Linked DNA regions of Magnetococcus sp. PR-3. The protein of the gene in region 1 interacts with the protein of each later gene in a pairwise test. Links are inferred from orthologs where the notes say so. Each region holds a gene or a part of one and is shown in the gene's direction. Other genes may lie near its edges.

The links.
Region 2: the proteins of dnaA (region 1) and dnaB interact in binary tests that used the Escherichia coli proteins (3 or more experiments, as listed by UniProt). The link is inferred for Magnetococcus sp. PR-3 from one-to-one orthologs.

What each region holds. Positions count from the first base shown.
Region 1 is NZ_JBAHUQ010000047.1:15,419-23,648, reverse strand. The notes cover bases 5,306-8,230. They hold dnaA (chromosomal replication initiator protein DnaA), read left to right. Parts: upstream 5,306-6,057; coding sequence 6,058-7,404; downstream 7,405-8,230. Other genes in these bases: dnaN (DNA polymerase III subunit beta), read left to right, coding at 7,453-8,230; rpmH (50S ribosomal protein L34), read right to left, coding at 5,513-5,647; rnpA (ribonuclease P protein component), read right to left, coding at 5,306-5,386. In the rest of the region: tRNA uridine-5-carboxymethylaminomethyl(34) synthesis enzyme MnmG, read right to left, coding at 1-1,411; tRNA uridine-5-carboxymethylaminomethyl(34) synthesis GTPase MnmE, read right to left, coding at 1,529-2,935; membrane protein insertase YidC, read right to left, coding at 3,079-4,764; membrane protein insertion efficiency factor YidD, read right to left, coding at 4,786-4,995; more of rnpA, read right to left, coding at 5,006-5,305. UniProt on the Escherichia coli protein: Plays an essential in the initiation and regulation of chromosomal replication. Binds in an ATP-dependent fashion to the origin of replication (oriC) to initiate formation of the DNA replication initiation complex once per cell cycle.
Region 2 is NZ_JBAHUQ010000006.1:296-13,127, forward strand. What follows is about bases 25-3,021. They hold dnaB (replicative DNA helicase), read left to right. Parts: upstream 25-780; coding sequence 781-2,262; downstream 2,263-3,021. Other genes in these bases: radC (RadC family protein), read right to left, coding at 25-654; alr (alanine racemase), read left to right, coding at 2,503-3,021. Outside these bases: more of radC, read right to left, coding at 1-24; more of alr, read left to right, coding at 3,022-3,663; V5T57_RS05755 (hypothetical protein), read right to left, coding at 3,660-3,848; V5T57_RS05760 (SPOR domain-containing protein), read left to right, coding at 4,128-4,844; DNA repair protein RadA, read left to right, coding at 5,024-6,382; V5T57_RS05770 (CvpA family protein), read left to right, coding at 6,790-7,440; purF (amidophosphoribosyltransferase), read left to right, coding at 7,619-9,043; V5T57_RS05780 (arsenate reductase (azurin) large subunit), read right to left, coding at 9,193-11,868; V5T57_RS05785 (arsenate reductase (azurin) small subunit), read right to left, coding at 11,874-12,410; V5T57_RS05790 (cytochrome-c peroxidase), read right to left, coding at 12,407-12,832. UniProt on the Escherichia coli protein: The main replicative DNA helicase, it participates in initiation and elongation during chromosome replication. Travels ahead of the DNA replisome, separating dsDNA into templates for DNA synthesis.

The sequences.
Region 1 (8,230 bases):
ACTGTTTTATTTTCTCCTGATGGCGACTCCAACGCCCACCACCCACCAAACCCAACTCTCGACCCAACTCCGTCAACCTAAAGTCTGCATTATCCTCCCTATGCAGTATCCTCAACTCACTTCTAGACGTAAACATCCGGTAAGGCTCATCCACACCCCTAGTGACCAAATCATCAACCAACAAACCAACATACCCAGACTCTCGCTCGAACCTAAACTTCTCTTTTCCTAAAGATGTTCTGGCAGCATTTAACCCAGCCACCAACCCCTGAACCGCAGCCTCTTCATAACCCGTTGTTCCATTAATTTGACCCGCTAAATACAGACCATCATACGTCTTGACCGCCAGAGAATGATCTAACTCTGTAGGCATCACCATGTCATATTCAATCGCATAACCCGGCCTAACAATCTGGGCCCCGCTCAACCCTTCAATCGACCGAACCATCTCCCACTGAACATCAACAGGCATAGAAGTGGATATACCATTCACATATACTTCATTTGTTGAAACACCCTCAGGCTCTAGAAACACCTGATGCGTATCCCTTCCTTCAAATTTTTTTATTTTATCTTCAATAGACGGGCAGTACCGAGGACCAACACCTTCGATCTGACCTGAATACATCGCGGACCGATGAAGGTTGTTTTGAATGATCTGCTTAGTACGCTTGGTCGTGTTGCCTATCCAGCACGAGACATGAGGCCTACACACCTTATCGTGAATAAACGAAAACGGCGAAGGCGACACATCACCATCCTGCCTCTGCAACGCTTCTACATCAATTGTACGAGCATCTAAACGCGGAGGTGTGCCTGTCTTGAAACGAGCCATTTCTAAATTTAGCGATTTCATGGAAACTGCCAACGGATGACTCTCTTTGTCACCCAAACGCCCAGAAGGAAACTGCCTATCACCAATATGTATCAAACCATCCAAGAATGTACCAGAGGCCAACACAACTGACCTGCACCCATACAACTCACCCCAGTCGGTTTTAACACCAACAACACACTTCCCATCAAAAATAATATCTACAACCTCACACTGACGAAGCTCTAAACCACCCACAACATCTAACTCATGCTTCATGTTTTTTCTGTAATCTGCCTTATCCATCTGCGCACGCGAACCATGAACAGCAGGACCTTTACGCCTATTTAATTTCTTAAACTGAATACCACTCTTGTCTGCGACGACACCCATCAAGCCACCAAGCGCATCCAACTCCTTTACCAAATGCCCCTTACCTATCCCTCCAATTGCTGGATTACATGACATTTGACCAATAGCATCGATAGACTGCGTACAAAGAAGCGTACGACACCCTAAAGAAGCAGCCGCATTCGCAGCCTCACACCCAGCATGGCCAGCGCCAACAACAATCACTTCATAGGTCTGATCAAACATTTACACACCCTCAAAACCATCAAATTCACGCTTTTTTACATGTTTCACGTGAAACACACTTCCATCCAGGTTTCACGTGAAACCCCACCAAAAACACAGTGTTTCACGTGAAACACCCTACTTGCCAACGCAGAAATTGCCAAATATCTCTCCAAGAACATCTTCATAATCTGTCCCGCCTATTAATATGCTTAATTCATCGATAGATTTTGCTAATGGCTCGGCTACTAGCTCTAGCCACTGGTTATTCCTCAATAATTCAATAGCTTCTTCATTTAAATTGCATGCCTTTTGTAAGGCTTCCTGCTGCCTCATAGCCATAACAACAGCACCCTCACCCTGCTCAGGCACATTAGCCATGAGTTGTATAATATGATCAACCACACTGTCTAAACCCACTCCGTTGGTACAGGAGGTTCCACATACTTTGTCACTCGGCCAATCATCAACAGTTGCAGGCATCACCCCACCACTTTGGTCCAACTTGTTCCATACCCACAACGCACGATCGGTTGGTAAACGCGCTAAAAGCTCTTTATCTGCACGCGTAACGCCCTGATCTGCCTCCACCACAAAGACAATGGCATCCGCCCGCTCTACACGCTCCCACGCCCGGTTAATACCAATTTGCTCAACCACATCATCACTCTCTCGCAAACCAGCTGTATCCACCAACACCACTGGCAACCCATGAATGACCAAATTACTCTCGTTGATATCCCGTGTTGTACCCGCAATATCCGTAACAATGGCCCGCTCTTCACCAGAAAGTGCATTAAACAAGCTGGATTTCCCCACATTGGGTCGCCCTACAATGGCTAACTCAAACCCTTCTCGCATTTGCCGACCCAGTTCAGCAGAGCCTAATAAGGTCTTTAATCCTGACTGGACAAAACACAAACGATCCAACAACCCGCCATCCGAATCTGGCTCAATATCTTCATCAGAAAAATCCAATGCCGCTTCCAGGTGGGCATAGGTCAAAACCAAATGTGCCTTTAATTCTGTAATTCGTTCGGATAACGAACCCACCATCTGCCGAGAAGCTTCCCGTGCCGCCCTTAGTGTACTGGCTTCAATAAGGCCCATTAAAGCCTCAGCCTGCACCAAATCCATCTTACCGTTTAGGTACGCACGCTTAGAGAACTCACCGGGATCAGAAGGGCGCACACCGCTGCGTACAAGTATCTCCATAACACGTTTAACAACGACCGGAGAACCATGGCCATGCAGCTCCACCATATCTTCCCCAGTAAAAGAGCGGGGGTTGGGAAAAAACACCACAAGCATATGATCCAGGGGTACCTCTGGCATGTCAGGATCAAGAAAATCTAAACGCTGCATAAGGCGGGGCTGAAAAGCGTTTTCTGACACTTTTGCCCCTTTTGGGGTCACCAGGTGCGGAACAACTTTTGAGAGGATTCCTGGGCCGCTCAGACGCACAACAGCCACACCAGAGGTGCCGGGGGGTGTCCCCATGCCAATAATACAATCCTGCTCATGCAGTTGTGGTGTCCGTAACATCTTCTCGTTCCCTAAAGCCAAGTGTCAGAGCATAACCTTTTGGGGGGCTACAGAAAGCAACCTCACCCCATTAAACCACGAATGGGACCCGAAGTTGCCTCCGGATCCCATTCTTATTTTAGCCGATTCCTCTTTGGGAAGAATCAGATTTTCTCATGTTCCATCTGCTTCATAATGTAGTACTGCTGAGCAATGGAAAGCACGTTGTTCACCAACCAGTAAAGAACCAGACCTGATGGGAACGACAGGAACATCACGGTAAAGATCACCGGCAAGAACAGCATAATCTTTGCCTGCATGGGATCAGATGGAGTGGGATTCAACTTTGTCTGCAGGAACATGGAGGCACCCATGAGCAACGGCAGAACATAGTAGGGATCCATCGCTGAGAGGTCAGGAATCCACAACATAAAGGGTGCGTGGCGCATTTCAACAGAGAGGAACAGCACCTTGTAGAGCGCAAAGAAGACTGGAATCTGAACCAAAATAGGAAGACAGCCCCCCAAAGGATTAACCTTATGGGTTTGATAGAGCTTCATCATCGCTTCATTCATCTTGTTGCGATCACTGCCATGCAGTTTTTTGAGCTCTTCAATCTTAGGCTGTAGCTTCTTCATGGCGTTCATAGAGCGGTAGCTCTTACTCGCCAGAGGATAGAAAACCAGTTTGATACCCAGCGTCAGCAGCACAATGGCGACACCATAGTTCTGAACAACCGAATAGAAGAAGTTAAGAACCTTAACCAAAGGGGCCGCCAGGAAATGGAACCAGCCATAGTCAATGGAACGCTCCAAAGCCAAGCTGCTACCTTCCAGAATATCGATCTCCTTGGGGCCAACAAACAGGTCATACGATGCAGAGAATGACTGGCCAGCAGGTACAATCACACTGTTATCAACCATACCTACCCGGTAGTTGGGGCGGTCATAATCGAAGTAAAAGCGGCGGGGTTGGGCCTGTTGAGGTAGCACGCTGGGTACCATGGCAGCCAGGAAATATTTATCGCTGATACCACTCCAGCCCGCTTTACCATTAACGATGATATCCTCTTCCACAATTTCATCGTAAGCATACTGGTGGCGCTCATCATCCAGAAAAGCCATAGGCCCCTGGAAGTCAGCCATGGCCATCATATTATCTTCTTTGATGATGGGAATACGCTTGAGCTGGCTATAGTGGTGAACCCCTAGGTCTGAACCACTATTGTTGACAATGCGGTCTTCAACTTTGAACAGGTAACTGTCTTCTTGGAAGGTAAACAGCTTTTCAAACACCACGCCGTCACTGTTTTCCCAAACCAATGTGAAAGTACCCTTACCTTCAAGTGTATCTTCACCAACCAGCTTCCACTGGGTATTGACATCAGGTGCCTGCACCGTGCTGCCATTCGCCGGCAGGAAGCTACTTTCCTGATAGAAGGACTCAACAGGGTTAATACCCATGAAGGAAATCGGGTTTCCATCAAGCACATCGGTATGCTTAATGAAATCCATACCCACCAAGCGTCCACCCTTGAGGTTTAGCTTGCCTTTTACCAGGCTGTTTTTAAAGGTCAGCAAACTGGCGGCATCTTCATTAACGGCTTGTTGAATGGTAGCCATCGGTTTGGGGGCACCACTGCTCATACCTGCAACAGGGGGGGCACTGCTATCTTTAGGTTGGGTTGGTACACCAGACGAATTTCCAACCTCAGCTGGATCCGTAGTTTCACCGGCCTGTAGCTGCTGCCCGGTCAACTCTGCAGGAGGATACTTCCAAGCCATATAGAACTGGAAAGCAGTAAGCAGAACAAAGGAGAGTACAATGGCAATGAGTGTGCGCCGATCCATGATTCACCAAGATTGCGAGGTTTAAGGGACGGGGTCATGCCCGCCTGGATGCCAGGGATTGCACCGCAAAATGCGCCGAAAGGCAAGCCAAGATCCTTTTAGAGCCCCATGTTTTTTTAACGCCTCAATGGCGTACTGGGAGCAAGAGGGACTATGACGGCATGAGGGCGGCAAAATGGGTGAGATGAATAGCTGATAAAACCGGACCAGTAAAACAAGCAAACGACCCATAGCAGCGCTCTCAATTCTTCACATCACGCCAATGGGGTTTGAACAGTTTGTTCAACTCCGAAAGCAAGTCACTGTTATTCATGGTCCCTGCACGATGACGGGCAATCAGTACAAAATCCCGTCCATCCGGCAAACGGTAGCGGTTGAGACGAAACAGCTCTCTGGCTAATCGTTTGATACGGTTACGTACATGGGCTTTGCCCACCTTGCGACTAACAGTAAAGCCAATTCTGGGGGCTAGACCGCTGCCATCACGGCTATAAAGCACAAAGGCACGGCTCTGTCTGCGTTTTTGAGCCGCCAGAACCTGACGAAATTGCTTGGCATTAAGCAGACGGGCAGTTTTGGGAAAACCAGCCTGTTGCGGTGCATGCGCGGGTACGTCGTTCAATACAGCCCTCATAGCAGTGGCGCAAAGGGTTCGATCCTACCAGACACAGCAAACCACGAACCGTCAGCAGTTCGTGGTTTGCAAGTATCCATGTGTGCCGAAATAATTCGGCAGCGCGATCCAGATTTACGGAATCAGCGCCTTGCGACCTTTACGACGGCGTGCAGCCAGCACTTTACGGCCATTTTTGGTGGCCATGCGGCTACGGAAACCGTGGGTGCGCTTACGACGAATTTTACTGGGTTGGAAAGTCCGTTTCACGGGTTCCCCTCCTCTTTTCGGGGTTTATCGGAACATGTTCAAACAGCGCTGTGGCGGCGGTATTGTGGGGCTCCCTGCCCGCACCGACACGCCTCCGAAAAGCCCCAAACCCCTCTAGAAAGTGGGGAAGGAACAGGGGGGTGCGCCGTCCTATAAGCACAAGTCGTTTGACGAAAACGCACCATTGTAGCCAAAGTTGCTAAAGGGTCAAGCATTAAATGACCGATAGTACGCGCGCGTTTGTGAATCTTCTATCCATTGAGGCACACCCCATTCCCGAGTACCATGTGATGTTGCGGTTGTGCCGAAGGATCCTTTTTCACACAACCAGAACCTATATGCAGTGATTTTTAAAGGCGTACGCCCCTAGGGCTAGGCGCCCCTGCCCGGCGGGAGGGCACAGAGGGACAATGCAGGATATTTGGTCCAAAGTGATGGACGCAGTGGCCGAGCAGGTCTCGGCACAGGTGTTTGAGGCATGGATACGCCCCCTTAAAGCAGGGGGTGCAATCAATGACGGCCAGTTACAGGTTTTGGCCGTGAACGATTTTTCTGCTGACTGGGTAAAAAAGCGATATGGCGGGTTACTAGAGGATATCTTCAGTGAACAACTGGGTGAGCCAGTTACCCTACTGTTTGCGGCTGACCCAGAGCTGGATAAACCCCAGGCCTCTAAAACTGAAACGGTTGTACCGACCCAAGTGGCCAGTAGCAACGAGGAGGAACAGGAGACATTCCAAAGCGGATTGGATCCCCGTTACACCTTTGACAGCTTTGTGGTCGGTGGCTGTAACCAGTTTGTTCATGCCGCAGCCGCACGGGTAGCCGAGGCACCAGCTGCCGCCTATAACCCCCTGTTTATTCATGGCGGGGTTGGCCTGGGTAAAACCCACGTGATGCAAGCGATTGGCAACCGGGTTTTGGAGATTGACCCCGACAAACGGGTGCTCTACATCTCCTCAGAAAACTTTATGACCCAGTTGATCAACTCCCTACGCTTTAAACGGGTGTTTGATTTTAAGGAGAACTTCCGCTCTGTAGATGTTCTGCTTGTTGATGATATTCAGTTTATTGCGGGTAAGAAGGCGACTCAGGAAGAGTTTTTTCACACCTTTAACGCCCTCTATGAAGCCAAAAAACAGATTGTCATGACCGCCGATAGCTTCCCCCATGAGATTGAGCAGTTGGAGGAACGTCTACGCTCCCGTTTTGGTATGGGGTTGGTCGCAGACATGCAGCCACCAGATCTGGAAACCCGTGTGGCTATTTTGCAGAAAAAAGCAGGCAATGAGGGTATGCGCCTAGCCGATGAAGTGGCCTTTTTTCTGGCGGATGCCGTACAGACCAACGTGCGAGAGCTGGAGGGTGCCTTAATCCGGGTATCTGCTTACGCATCACTGACGGGTAAGCCCATTACCATGGGTCTGGTCAAGGAGTCGCTCAAGGATATTGTACGGGGTCAAGATCGTACGGTAACCGTGGAACAGATTCAAAAAACGGTGGCCAACTACTACAAGGTCAAGGTAACCGACCTTTGCTCCAATAGCCGTTCACGTATCTTCAGTCACCCCAGGCAGGTGGCGATGTATTTGTGTAAACAGCTAACCCAACACAGCTACCCGGAGATTGGGCACCGGTTTGGTGGCCGTGACCATACCACCGTACTGTATGCGGTGGGTCAGGTAGAGAAGAAACAGGGGAAGACCCCGGCCCTGGCCGATGAGTTGGAATCCCTTAAGAGCATGTTGCAAAAATAACCGGCTCCGAACTTACGAGAGCCGGATAAGCACAAGAGTGAGGCACCCATGGAATTTCACGTTAGCCGCGAACCCTTTCTCAAGGCCCTGCAGCGTCTGCAGACAGTGGTGGAGAAACGCAACACCATGCCCGAGCTGGGCAATGCCCTGTTGGAAGCCAGTGAAGAGGGATTAACCCTGACCGCAACCGACCTGGAAGTCTCCATGAAAAGCCGCTGCCCTGCAGAGGTGGAGAACATCGGTTCCATTGCGGTCTCGGCGCGTAAACTTTTTGAAATTGTACGAGAGCTCCCCCAAGACAACCTACGCCTGCGTAGTGAGGCTGGGGAACGCTTGGTCCTAACCTGTGGCCGAGCCCGCTTTACCCTGGTGGGTATTGCCGCGGATAAATTTCCGCCCTTCCCAGAGACAGCCCAAGGACAAAGCTTTACGCTGGATGGCCCACGCTTGGCTGAGATGATCGCCAAGACCCACTTTGCCATGAGCCAGGATGAGACACGCTTTACCCTAAATGGTATTTTACTGCACATGGTGAGTGCGGCCGATGCCAACCAGGAGGGTGAAAATGGCTTAGTCCGTATTGTCGCTACCGATACCCACCGTTTGGCCATGGCCGAAATGGCCCTGGATATCCCTGTGGATGAGAGTGCAGAGCTGATTATTCCCCGTAAAGCGGTGCAGGAGATCCGTAAGCTGGTGGAAGAGGATGAAGAGGCAGTGGATCTGGCCTTGGATGAGAAATTCATACGCATTACCAAGCCAGGCATTGTCTTGACCTCCAAGCTGGTCAGTGGTCGTTTTCCCAACTATCAACGGGTCATCCCCA
Region 2 (12,832 bases), on another replicon or contig:
AACGTGGACATCAATGGGGTTTAAGGCCTGCATGAGATGGCTGGTAAGCAGAATATCATCTTGTGAAGCCTTGGGATTACCCGATGGATGGTTATGGGCCAGGATGACATGGGCCGCTTTATGCCGAATGACCAGTTCAACCACCTGACGGGGGTGAACATGGGCCTGCCGTACCGTACCCTCGGTGACCAGGGCAGGAAACAGCAGGCGACACTGTGCGTCCAAACAGAGGACGTAAAAGACCTCCTCCATGCGACCAGCCATTAACGGCATCAGGTAATCACGTACGGCATCTGCCCGGTTTAAAGGGGGTTTGGTGCGGGTGGCGGCATCGTGTTGATAGCGTCGGGTAAGGGCGGGTAGCAGGGTTAAAAACAGCGCAGCGGTTTCCCCCATGCCTTCGACCGAAGCCAGATCCACCGGGTCGGCTTCCATCACCGCCGATAAGGAGCCAAAGCGCTGCACCAAGCGGTGGGCAATGGGGTTGGTATCCCGTCTGGGCAGGGCATAAAACAGTGCCAATTCCAATATTTGATGGTCTTCAAAGCCATCCAGCCCTTCTTGGGCAAAACGGTTACGCAGACGATCCCGGTGTCCACCATGCAGGGTGGGCTCTTTGGACTTGGTCTTATGGTTTGATTTTGCTTGGGCCATTTGCTTATGCAGTCGCTTGGCTTACAATGAATGGGTTGTGTATATCTGGCGTATTGTAAAACGGATAACCGGCCTATGCATGGTTTTTTGCGTATCCGTTTCATTCCACCGTATAAAAGGTAGATCATGGAAGAGACCCCCCCGACCATGGATGTTCCGCCCCCACCATTGGAGGAGCCCCCGTACCCGATGGATGCTCAAGCAGAAGCGCTGCCTCCTCAGGGTATGGCATCTTTAGAAACCAGCACCGCAATGGAACAGGACCCCGATGCACCCAAAAAGCGTGCAACCTGGTCCCGTGAGGCAGAACAGTCGGTTTTAGGGGCGGTGTTGTTGGATAACAACGTCATGGATTCCGTGGCTGACTCTCTCTCCCCGGATGATTTTTACATGGGTGCGCACCGTAAGATCTATCAGGCGATGTTGGAGCTGATGGAACGGGGTGAACCGCTGGATCCCGTGGTACTGCGTCAATATTTGGAACGGTCCGATGAGCTGGATGGGGTGGGGGGACCGGTCTATTTGGCAGAGTTGGTTACCACCGTACCAACCGCGGCCAACGCCAAAGCCTATGCCCGTATGGTGCGGGATAAGGCACTGTTACGCAGTTTGGCCCAGACCGCCACCGAAGTGGTGGAGAATTGCCACGGGAGTGAATCCCCCGTGGATCAGATTTTGGAAGAGGCCGAGCAGAAGATCTTTCAACTGGGGGAGTCGAAAGACAGCAGCCGGTCCAGCTACCATGATATGAAGAGCATCATGGTGCCGGTGTTTGAAAAAATTGAATCGTTGATGGAGCAAAAGAGTGCGGTCACCGGTGTCCCCACCGGGTTTGTAGATCTGGATCGTCAGTTGGCGGGGTGTCAGCCTTCAGATCTCCTTATTCTGGCTGGGCGTCCTTCCATGGGTAAAACGGCGCTGGCTATGAACATTGCCGCCAATGCCGCCCTACACCATAACGAGGCTGTAGGTGTGTTCTCTCTGGAAATGTCCAAAGAACAGTTGGCCATGCGTATGCTGGCGTCTGAAGCACGGATGGATGCCCAGGCCATGCGGATTGGTAACATCCGTACCAACGATTATCAAAACCTGACCAACACCGCGACTTTGCTCTCAGATGCACCGATCTATATTGATGATACTCCGGCTATTTCCATTACCGCCATGCGGGCCAAATGTCGCCGTTTAAAGCGGGATAAAGGGCTGAAGCTCATTGTGATCGACTACCTACAGTTGATGCGGGGCAGTACCAATACCGATAACCGGGTGCAGGAGATCTCCCAAATTAGTCAGGGTTTAAAGGCCATTGCTAAGGAGATGTCGGTACCGGTTATTGCGCTTTCTCAGCTCTCTCGTTCGGTGGAACAGCGGCCGGATAAACGCCCCATTCTCTCCGATTTGCGGGAATCAGGAAGTATTGAGCAGGATGCGGATGTGGTGATGTTTGTCTTCCGGGAAGAGTACTATAAACGGGATGATATTGATCTAAAGGGTAAGGCCGAAGTGATCGTGGCCAAACAGCGGAATGGTCCCGTGGGTATTGTAAACTTGGCTTTTCAGAACCAATTTACCCGCTTTGAAAACTTTGCCAACCGGGAAGAGTATTAACCACCCTATGGTGGCCTGAAGAGGGTGGCCCCCCCTTTATGCTGTGGTTTATGGGGTATAGGCATGTTGGCTGTTGGTAGGGTATATCGGCCATGCTGTAAAGGGGTTGGCTTAAGGTTTACAACCCCGTACCATCAGCTTTACATGTTGGTATGGTGGGACAAAACAGGGGTGTATACTCAGTTTTGCAGCCCAGCATAAAAAATAGGTTTTAGCTCTATTACCAATGGGAGCACACCGATGCAGAACTCTACCCCATGGTCCCATCGCCCCACCTGGTTGGAAGTGGATATGGCGGCACTACGCCATAATCTACGTATCGCCCGTAAAGCCACAGGGGAAGATGTGGCCCACTTTCCTGTCATTAAAGCGGATGGCTACGGAACCGGTGCCATTGGGGTGGCCCATGCACTGGAAGAGGCCGATGGTTTCTGTGTGGCCTTGGTTGAAGAGGCTGAGCAGTTACGTGTGGCGGGAATTGGCAAACGTATTATGCTCTTTTCCGGGCTCTATCCTGGCTTAGAAGAACGGGCGATCCGTGCGCGTGTCGAGCCTTTTTTAAGTGATGAAGTGGATCTTGACCGGCTCTGGCAGGCTGCCAAACAGATCGGTCCTATCCGTATACATATTAAAGTGGATACCGGCATGGCAAGGTTGGGTTACCACCCTGAGGCCATCCCTGAACTGTTGGAAAAATTGGCGGGTATGCCAGAGCTGGAACTGGCAGGTTTGGTGTCCCATATGGCCTGTGCTGATGATCGGGCAGGCCCCATCACCGACCATCAGCTCGCGGTGATGGCACCGATTCTGGAACACCCCTTCGTTCAAGAAAAACAGCTGGGGCTATCCTTTGCCAACTCAGCGACCATATTGGGGCATACTCAGGCACATTATGAGTGGGTCCGTCCGGGAATTATGATCTATGGGGCTTCACCTTTTCATCCCTACACAACTGCGGCAGAAGAGGGGCTGCAACCTGTGGTGAAATGGATAACCCACATCCAGCGCATCCATACGCTCCCCAAAGGTCGCTCTTTGGGGTATGGCCATACCTTTACAGCACCACGTCAAACCCGTATTGCACAACTTCCTGTGGGTTATGCCGATGGCTACAACCGCCTGCTCAGCAACAAGGGACACGTACTCATTGCCGGGCAACGCTGCCCCGTTGTAGGGATTGTCTGTATGGATCAGATTGCTGTGGATATTACGGATCTGCCGGGGGAGATACAACAGGGGGACGAGGTGGTGCTCTTGGGGGTGCAGAAGGGGGCAGAGATGACATTGGAGGAGATGTCGAACCAGTTACAGACCATCCCTTATGAAATCCTCACCCGTATCGGTCCCAGGGTACCCCGTCGCTACCGCGAAGGGGATGTACTATCAAGCTGTTTTGGTTAACGTACATTTTCCATCATGGCTTCAAGCATCTGACGTTTTTTCTGCATGCGCTGTAGTCCATTTTCCTTATGGACGACCAACAAACTCAGATCATCTTGCCGTTCGGCCACAAAGCGATCCAGGTCCACCAAACTCTGTTTAAGGGTCTCGATCGCGTGTTCCCTGCGTTGTGCTGTCATCGACATGGTCATCGTCATTCCTAGCCAATTTAGACACGAATGCATATCGCACTCGTATGACGTTCCTTGTTCTTAAGTGTGTATCCATCCTAAATCTGGTGACGTTGTGTTGCATTGATGGGGATCAACCCCTATTGATGCGCCTAAGCTTTCCTATCTCCCTATAAAACCTGCTTGGCACCCCCCTTGCTCATAAGGTTGGTGGATGGACCTTATTCCCTAACCCCTGTTGGGACCGAATATTCGGATGGATGAGATCCTTAACCAATTTTTGAAGCTACTGATATGAAAGATGAATCTTTAAACTGGCTGCGCATATTTGGGGTGTTGGCACTGGTGCTATTTATGTTTCACCCCCCTCAAGAAGGGTGGAGTAACAGTACCGTTATGCCGACGCAAAAGGGGCAAAATGTACCACCAGTAGCAACCCATGCCGGTGGTTTGCATACGCTACTTTTAGAGAGTGCCAGCCGCCAAGATATGGCCTTGGCCACCCTTAAAGCAGCCCAGAAAATTGGTCTGGAACAGGTGTGGTGCCATAAACAGATTAACATGCGCCCACCCCGTATTCAGGTATTGGCGGGTCCTTACAACAGCAGCATTCAGGCCCAGCAGGTGCGGGACTGGTTGGCCCGTCGTACAGGTATTCATGCCATGCTCCGGGTGACCCAGTACCCAGAGGTGGTCCCCAACAAAGAGATGCGTTTTAAGGATTGTCAGGCACCAGGGCAGGCGTTGCCTGCGGATTATCCACGCACCCAGCCGATGGGCAAATATCTGGTTTTGGTGGGTGCTTTTGGTAACCGAGAAAATGGTACACGGGTCCTTGAAAATTTGTTGCATAAGAATATTCCCGCCCGGATGAAAATGATCTGGCAGGGAGAGCGCAGTCGTTTTCATATTCTGGTCGGTCCTTTTTCAGACCAGCTGGATGCTGAAGATGTGGTGCGTTTGATCAAAGATGAAACCGGATATACCGCCCACTATCAGCGGATTCACTAAGGGTGGTTCGGGTCATGCCTAAGGGTATGTATGGCTGTGGCGGATAAGCCCGCCAAAGGTTGTAACGGGGCCATAAGTAGGCTGGATATGGCCTGCCTGGATAAAAACCTGGGGGAGACAGTACCACGTGCTGTCCCTGTTTTCTCACCACATGTTTGGCATGTAGAAGCGGCGATGGTATGGCCAAGGTAAAAGAACAGTTTGTCTGTACCGAATGTGGTGCGGAGTTTCGTCAGTGGCAAGGCAAATGTAACGCCTGCAATGCCTGGAACAGTCTTAAAGCCTTTACCCCAGCTAAAAAAGGGGCGCGCTCGGCCCACCCTAAGCTGGGGGTGGAGATGGAGCCCATCACCTTGCAGAGTGTGGATGGGGGTGAGGCACCGCGTATTCAGATCGGGATCTCTGAGCTTGACCGTGTGTTGGGCGGAGGTTTGGTTTCTGGAGCGGCCATTTTAATTGGGGGTGATCCAGGTATTGGTAAATCCACCCTGTTGATGGGGGCGTTGGCTAAGCTCTCAAAAAACAACAAGGTCCTTTATGTCTCGGGGGAGGAGTCCCTCATTCAGTTGAAGTTACGCTCGGAGCGGCTCGGGGTGGACGGCTCCAACTTTTGGGTCTTTATGGAGAACCGTTTAGAAGCGGTGGAAGAGGCGGTTGCCAAACAGGAGCCCGATGTTTTGGTGGTGGACTCTATTCAAACCATCGCTGGGGATGAAATACCCTCAGCGGCGGGGACGGTGACCCAGGTACGTGAGTGTGCATCACGCATGATCCAATGGGCCAAACGACGCAATATGGCGCTCTTTCTTATTGGGCATGTGACCAAAGAGGGGCAGATTGCAGGTCCTCGTATCCTGGAGCATATGGTGGATACGGTGCTCTATTTTGAAGGGGAGCGGGGCCACAGCTACCGGATTTTACGTGCGGTTAAGAACCGTTTTGGGGCCGCCAATGAAATTGGTGTGTTTGAGATGCGTGAGGATGGTTTGGCACAAGTGACCAACCCCTCAGAGCTGTTTCTCTCAGAACGGGTCGGGGGCGCGGCTGGATCGGTGGTCTATGCAGGGCTGGAGGGTACACGGCCGGTATTGGTTGAAATCCAATCTCTGGTCACCCCAAGCCCCTTACCCCAACCCCGGCGTACCACTGTGGGGATTGATACCAACCGTCTGGCTATGCTGACAGCGGTTTTGGAAAAACGGTTGGGATTGGGCCTGTTTAACCACGATATCTTTTTGAATGTGGCGGGTGGTTTTCGGGTCAATGAGCCTTCAGCAGATTTAGCCGTGTCACTCTCCCTGTATGCGGCCCTGCGTAACATCAGTCTGGACTCAGGCATGGTGGTGTTGGGGGAGGTGGGTTTGGCTGGTGAAGTGCGGGCTGTCTCTCATGCCGCAACCCGCTTGAAAGAAGCGGAGAAACTGGGTTTTACCCGCTGTATTTTGCCCAAGAAGAGCATGAAAGGGTTGCCAGAGGGTATGCAAATGAAGTTGCACCCTGTTGAGGTGATTGAGGATGCCGTGGAGCTGTTGGCTTAAGGGTACCTCTCTACGCTGTTGGCTCCGTTGTGATCGCATGCATTGGGTAGGACGCATGGTCTGCTCCCAATGCATCGTGGTTATCATCCTGTATGGGTCTTCAGGCTTACACGGGGATAGATCGGTGCAGCATTCAGCCTCTTGTGTTGGCACGCAGCCAAAAGTACCTGGGTGATCCTTGGGTAGGATGGGCAAGGGTGTGGAAAAAAAAAGTGTGCTTTATGCCCTTTCAACCCCACGGCTGTACTGGGGTCAGGAAGAAGCTAAAACCGGGTTAAAGCTATGGGTACAAACCCCATGTCAGCCCGCTGTAGGATCGGTTCGAAAAGGAGCTTCGGGCCAGTTTACATAAGGATAGGAAATAACGATGGAAATGCTCAGATCTTTGATCTGAAACGAGGTATCCCATGATCTGGTTTGATTATTTGTTGATTTTCATCCTCGGTTCTGTTCTGCTTCTAGCCGCAAGCCGGGGCTTTTTCCGGGAAGTTTTTGCGTTACTGGGCTGGGTCTTAGCTTTTATCGCGACCACGTTTATGAGTGGCCGGTTGGCTGCGCACCTTAACCCATGGGTGGCAGATGTAGAGATGGTACGTATACTCTCCATCTCTTTAGTCTTCATCACCACCTTAATGGCTGTATGGGGTGTGGGTTATTTCCTCAGTTGGGCTATTGCCCCCGCAGAATTGAACTGGAAAGATCGCATCCTGGGGATGAGCTTTGGCTTGGTTCGTGGTATGCTCATCCTCTTGGTGGGTTTTAGCACCTTGATGGCCTTTGGTGGTCCACCAGAGGCGGTGATGAAACGCTCCATTATGGCACAGCATTTAGCAGAGGGTGCGTGGCGGTTGAGCATCTTACAACCGGAAGATTCCATGCTGCGGGTTTATGGGGATGAGCGCCCAACCCGTATCCAAACCGTTCCTGTACCCACTTGGGAGACCGATGAACGGACCTTGGAAGCTTGGCTACAACGGCCCATGGAGGCACCTCCAGCCGAATTGCCAGCACCACTGTTGACCCATAAACCGGCTGAGAATGTGGCACGCCTCTTTTAAACGGTGAGCGACTGGTCCGGAGGTCATAGACATATTGCGTTACGGGCGGGTTTGTCAGGGGGGTAGCAACGATCCTGCAGGCCCGGTTTGTTGTCACCACACCATTTTAAAGGTGTGGGTGATCCTGGGGGTATTGGTCATTGTGCCATGCCTTTAGATTGAAGAGCGGAATCGACCCTTGTTTGATCCTACCGACGAACACTTTCATGATGAATGCGGCGTTTTTGGGGTATTTAACCACCCAGAAGCCTCCAACCTGACCTATCTGGGTCTCTATGCCTTGCAGCACCGTGGGCAGGAGTCCTCAGGCATTGTTTCGGTTAAAGATCGCATCTTCCACACAACCCGCGGTCAGGGTTTGGTGGCGGATGTGTTTAAAAAACGGGAACTGGATGCTCTGGAGGGGGATAAGGCCATTGGCCATGTGCGTTACTCCACCACCGGTGGTAGTGCCAACACCCGCAACCTACAGCCCTTGGTGGTGGATACCGCCGATGGCGGTTTGGCCATTGCCCACAACGGCAACTTGGTAAACGGCACCGACATGCGCCGGATACTGGAACGCCGGGGTTCCATTTTTCAATCCACCATGGATACCGAAGTGATTGTGCATTTAACGGCACTCTCTCGGGAAACCAAATTCTCTGACCGTCTGGTTGAGGCCCTGCAGCAAGTCCAGGGTGCTTATGCCATGGTGGCCATGGATGAGAACCAGATCATTGCGGTACGGGACCCCCACGGTCTACGACCCCTGGTCTTGGGTAAGGTGGGGGATAAGGGCATTGTGGTCTCTTCCGAGACCTGTGCACTCAACCTGATCGAAGCTGAGTTCTGGCGGGATGTGGAACCGGGTGAAATGATTGTGATTGGCCCGGATGGCATTCACAGTTTTTTCCCTTTCCAAAAACAGAAGCGCTCCTTCTGTGTCTTTGAGTATATCTACTTTGCCCGCCCTGACTCTGATCTGGATGGGATTAATGTCTACAATGCCCGTAAGGCCATTGGGGCCAAGCTGGCTGAGGAATCGCCAGTGGATGCGGATGTGATCATTCCGGTCCCAGACTCTGGGGTACCCTCGGCATTGGGTTTCTCACAGGCTTCGGGTATTCCCTTTGAGCTGGGTATTATCCGTAACCACTATGTGGGGCGTACCTTCATTGAGCCTCAGCAGCAGATCCGCCACTTTGGTGTTAAGATTAAGTTGAACGCCAATAAGCAGATTTTTGAAGGCAAACGGGTAGTACTGGTGGATGACTCTGTTGTGCGGGGTACCACCAGCCGTAAGATTGTCAAAATGGTGCGGGCTGCTGGTGCACGAGAGGTGCATGTGCGTATCTCCTCTCCTCCAACCACCAATCCCTGTTATTACGGCATTGATACCCCAACCCGGCAGGAGCTATTGGCTGCCAGCCACACGGTTGAGGAGATGTGCAGCTACATCACGGCGGACTCCCTGTGCTATGTCTCGACAGAGGGTCTTTATACGGCGTTGAATGCCAAGCGGGAAGACTATTGTGATGCCTGCTTTACCGGGGCTTACCCGGTTCCTTTTCCCAATCAGGATGAGAATGAGCAGTTGACCCTGCTTAAAGAGTCCTCCTGATTGTACGGAAGAGGGTTGCGTAAAAAACAGACCCCCCTTGGCTTATGGCCAAGGGGGGTTTTGGTTATGGGGGGTGTAACAGTGACCCTGAAAGGGTAAATACAAAGCTTCAGAGCTACCCAAACCCCTGGGTACCACCTAGCCTGTGGTTAGGCCAGATCCCGGCGGGCAAAGGAGAAGGCCTGGAAGGTGTGTTTGTAAGGGGAGTCACCAACCCTGGTGATCTCTGCTACCCCCATCTTGTAGTTGTAGTTACCACTGATCCAGTCTGGCACACGCCCGGCCAAGGTGTTGGCAGGATTTTTGGTGCGAAGAAAATCCATATAGAGCACACCTGGGCGAATCTGTGGTGTCACGTGGGCAACCGCTTTAACGCGGGCGCTGGTCAAGCGTATACGGCCTGCTTTCATCAGTTCGGAGAAGCGGAAATCATCCTCCTCTACACCAGCGCCCACCCCTTCATGACCGGGTACACGGTCGGAATGGACCTCCACATAATCGCCGCTCTCAATACCCCGTTTGGCGGCATCATCAGGGTGGATCTCCACCACATTTTCTGGAAAGCGCTGGTTAAGCAGGGGTTTGCGTTCATCATCAAAGCCGGATTGCCAACGCTCGTTCTGACGGCCAGAGGTCAACCACAGCTCCTCCCCTTTGGGAGAGATCCAGCTCCAGTAATCCGAAAAAAGATCCCAGGGGGATTTCTGTAAATTGATCTTTCCGGTCTGACTGTTGAAGCGGGTCAGTTTTTTGGAAATGCGGTTGGGTGCGGTCAAACCTGTGGCGGGTAGCTCGCGGTTGACATCATGCAGTCGAACGGTCCCTTCCAGCTCCCCACGATCATTAAGTAAAACGGGACCCTGGATCCCTTCCCCCCCGAGTTCACGCATTTTTTGATGCAGCGTTTTGCCTTCCTGGTGAGCCGCCACTTTGACCATGTGAAAATCTTTACGGCTGCCACGGGAAAAACGGGAGGACTCCTCGGCCACAGCATTGCTATCAGCCCAGTCATAGCCAGGAAAACCCATGCGTTTACCCAGCTGAGCGATAATCCACCAATCGGGCTTGGCCTCTCCCGGCGGATCATAAAATTTGTCGTAGAGACGTAACCGACGCTCACCATTGGCCCGCATAAAGGGCTCTTCGCCCCAGGTAGCCGCCGGGAAGACAATGTCTGCCAGTTGGGTCCCTATGGGTTCGACCGGGTAGATCTCCTGGTTGAACACCACGGTTCCCCCTGAATCGGCCCGCTTTTTTAGGGTTTCGATGATATGATCCCGGTCCAGCGTGTGTACTTGGTGGGGATTATCGGTGACCAACGCCTTAAACTTTTCGGCCAACTGGTCAGAGCCGCAGGAGGCTTGTATCCAGGTGGTACCGATCACGTGGGCAATACGGGTGTTGCCCTGTAGAAAATAGCGGTCAACATCCAGCGCGCGACGGCGGCGGCCTGGTACCTTCTCTGGAGAGAAGTTACGGGGGTAGGCGGCGGCCCGTACCATACCCCGTTGATGTCCCCCGGCCCGACCCACAACCTGCCCCGGACGCCCACCCGCTCCAACCAGCGTGGCCAGTGCGGAGATGGCGTTGGTATTACCGGTATTGTTGGACCAGTAAAACCCCTTTTCAATCATGATGGAGCTTTTGGGACGGCTGCCATCCTTACGGGGTTTGGCCAACAGCTCGGCAGCGCGCTGAATTTTAGCGGCATCGACACCAGAGATGTCAGCGGCTTGTTCCAGGGTGAACTCAGGTTGGGCCAGCAACCATGTTTTCCAATCCTCATAGCCTTCGGTTTGGAACTTGCCCCAGGTGGTGCGCCACTGCCAAGGGGTGTTGCGGGTACCCTGCCCAAAGCCTGAAGAGCTGCCCCACTTGTCGTTGACCCACGCTTTGATCCACGCACGATCCTGCCAGTTGTTTTGCACAATGATACGGGCTATGGCATTGACCACCAGCAGGTCGGTGCCCGGTAGGACATCCAGCCATAGACCACCACGGGCCTCAGCATGGGCCACCCCTGCGGTTTTTCGGGGGATCATGAAGATGGTTTTCTGCCCACGTTCAATACCTGGCATGATCCACTGGGTGAAGAGAATGGTCTTGGTCTCATAAGGATCGGTTCCACAAATGAGCAGCGTTTCGGCATCCTTCCAATCTTGATAAGCGGGGCCAAAGTTATCAAAACCGGCATCCCGAAAACCGGGGGTGCTGGTGACATCCGCCGGGGTGTCATGAAAGGAAAAATTGGGGGTTTTTAGGTGGCGGAAAGCAAACTTTGTGATGGCGTAGGTGTTTTCAATGTATTGGTAGGAGTAGCTCTTCATCCCATACGCATGGCTACCATAGGTATCCACCACATGGCGGCCCACAGCCGCGGCAACATCCAATGCCAGCGCCCAGGAGACCGGCTGTAGTTGGCCATTCACCCGGATCATGGGCTCTTTAAGACGATCCCCCGTGGGGCTATCGGCGCGGTAGCACTTTTGGGCCAGGGTACCACCACGAATGCTGGAATCCCCCCCTACATTCACGGATTTCATCTCGGGGTTGGCGACAATCACCACATGGTGAGGTTTGCCTTCATGTTCAACAATGGTGTGTTGGGCGGGGGCGTACCAGCCATCCAGGGGATAGACCGGAAAATCCAACTTCAAGGCATTTTGATGAGCCTTCGGTCCACCATGGGGGCCAGCTTCTGGCCAGCGGTAGACCAAATAGGCACAACCCACAATACAGTAGTCACAGACGGTAGAGATAATCGCCGCATCCGCGGGAGGGAGCGGCACATGGTCCTGAGGGGTGACGAACGGTTTTTTTGGCATGGTCTTTACCCCTCAAGCCTATTTTGATGTCGGCCATAGATCAGCCCCAATACACCGGTGGCCATAATCTCATCCCCCTCCAGTTCCAAAACAATTTGGGGTAGGCTCTGGGTGGCTTGTCCTGTGATCAGCATGCCGTGGCGGGTTAGGTCAAAGCTGGTGAGATGAAAAGGGCAGGGGCCCAGGCTGAAGTTGTCGGCCTTGAAGGTGTTCTTTAAACGACCGCCCTGGTGAGAGCAGGTGAGGTTGAAGGCGACAATATCCTCCTCTGCCCCAACACCGCCACCAGCCCGTGTACCTAGCTTGACCAATATATTATTGCTGTGGGCCTCGTTGTCTGGATAGCGGAAAGTCTGTGGCTGGCTGGTCGTGAGATCCTTCAGCGATCCGATGCGTTGACGGGGATAGTGACCGATGCGGGCCTGTACACGGGGTGCATGGGGGGCGCAGCCCAGGGGCAGGGTAACCGTGGTTACGGTTAAAGCCGAGGCAAACAAAAAATCCCGCCGGGAGAGAATGCAGCGATGATTAGGCTGGCTCATGGGGTTACCTCCCGTTGGGGGGTCAGGGGCTGCATGGGGGGGAGCTCCGGCTCTGGCATAAGGATCTGTTCACCCGATAGGCTTAACAAAAACGCCACCAAATCTTTCTGCTGGCTCGTGGTGAGATCCAGGGATTGCATCCGACGGGATTTGGTTTCCGGCCACATGTTTTCATCCCCCCCATCGTTATAAAACGCGACCACCTCTTCCAAGGTCCAGAAGGTGCCATTGTGCATGTAAGGGGCTGTGTATTGGAGATAACGCAGCGAAGGGGTACGGAAGAGCCCCTTGTGTTTGGGATGTTTGGAACGGAAGTAAAGTCCGGGGTCATCTTTGAAGTGGCGGTAGCTTGTTTGATCCACACCTTTACTGTAGAGCTCAAAGCGAAAAGTGACCTGGGCCAGGCCATCCTCCGCCCAAAT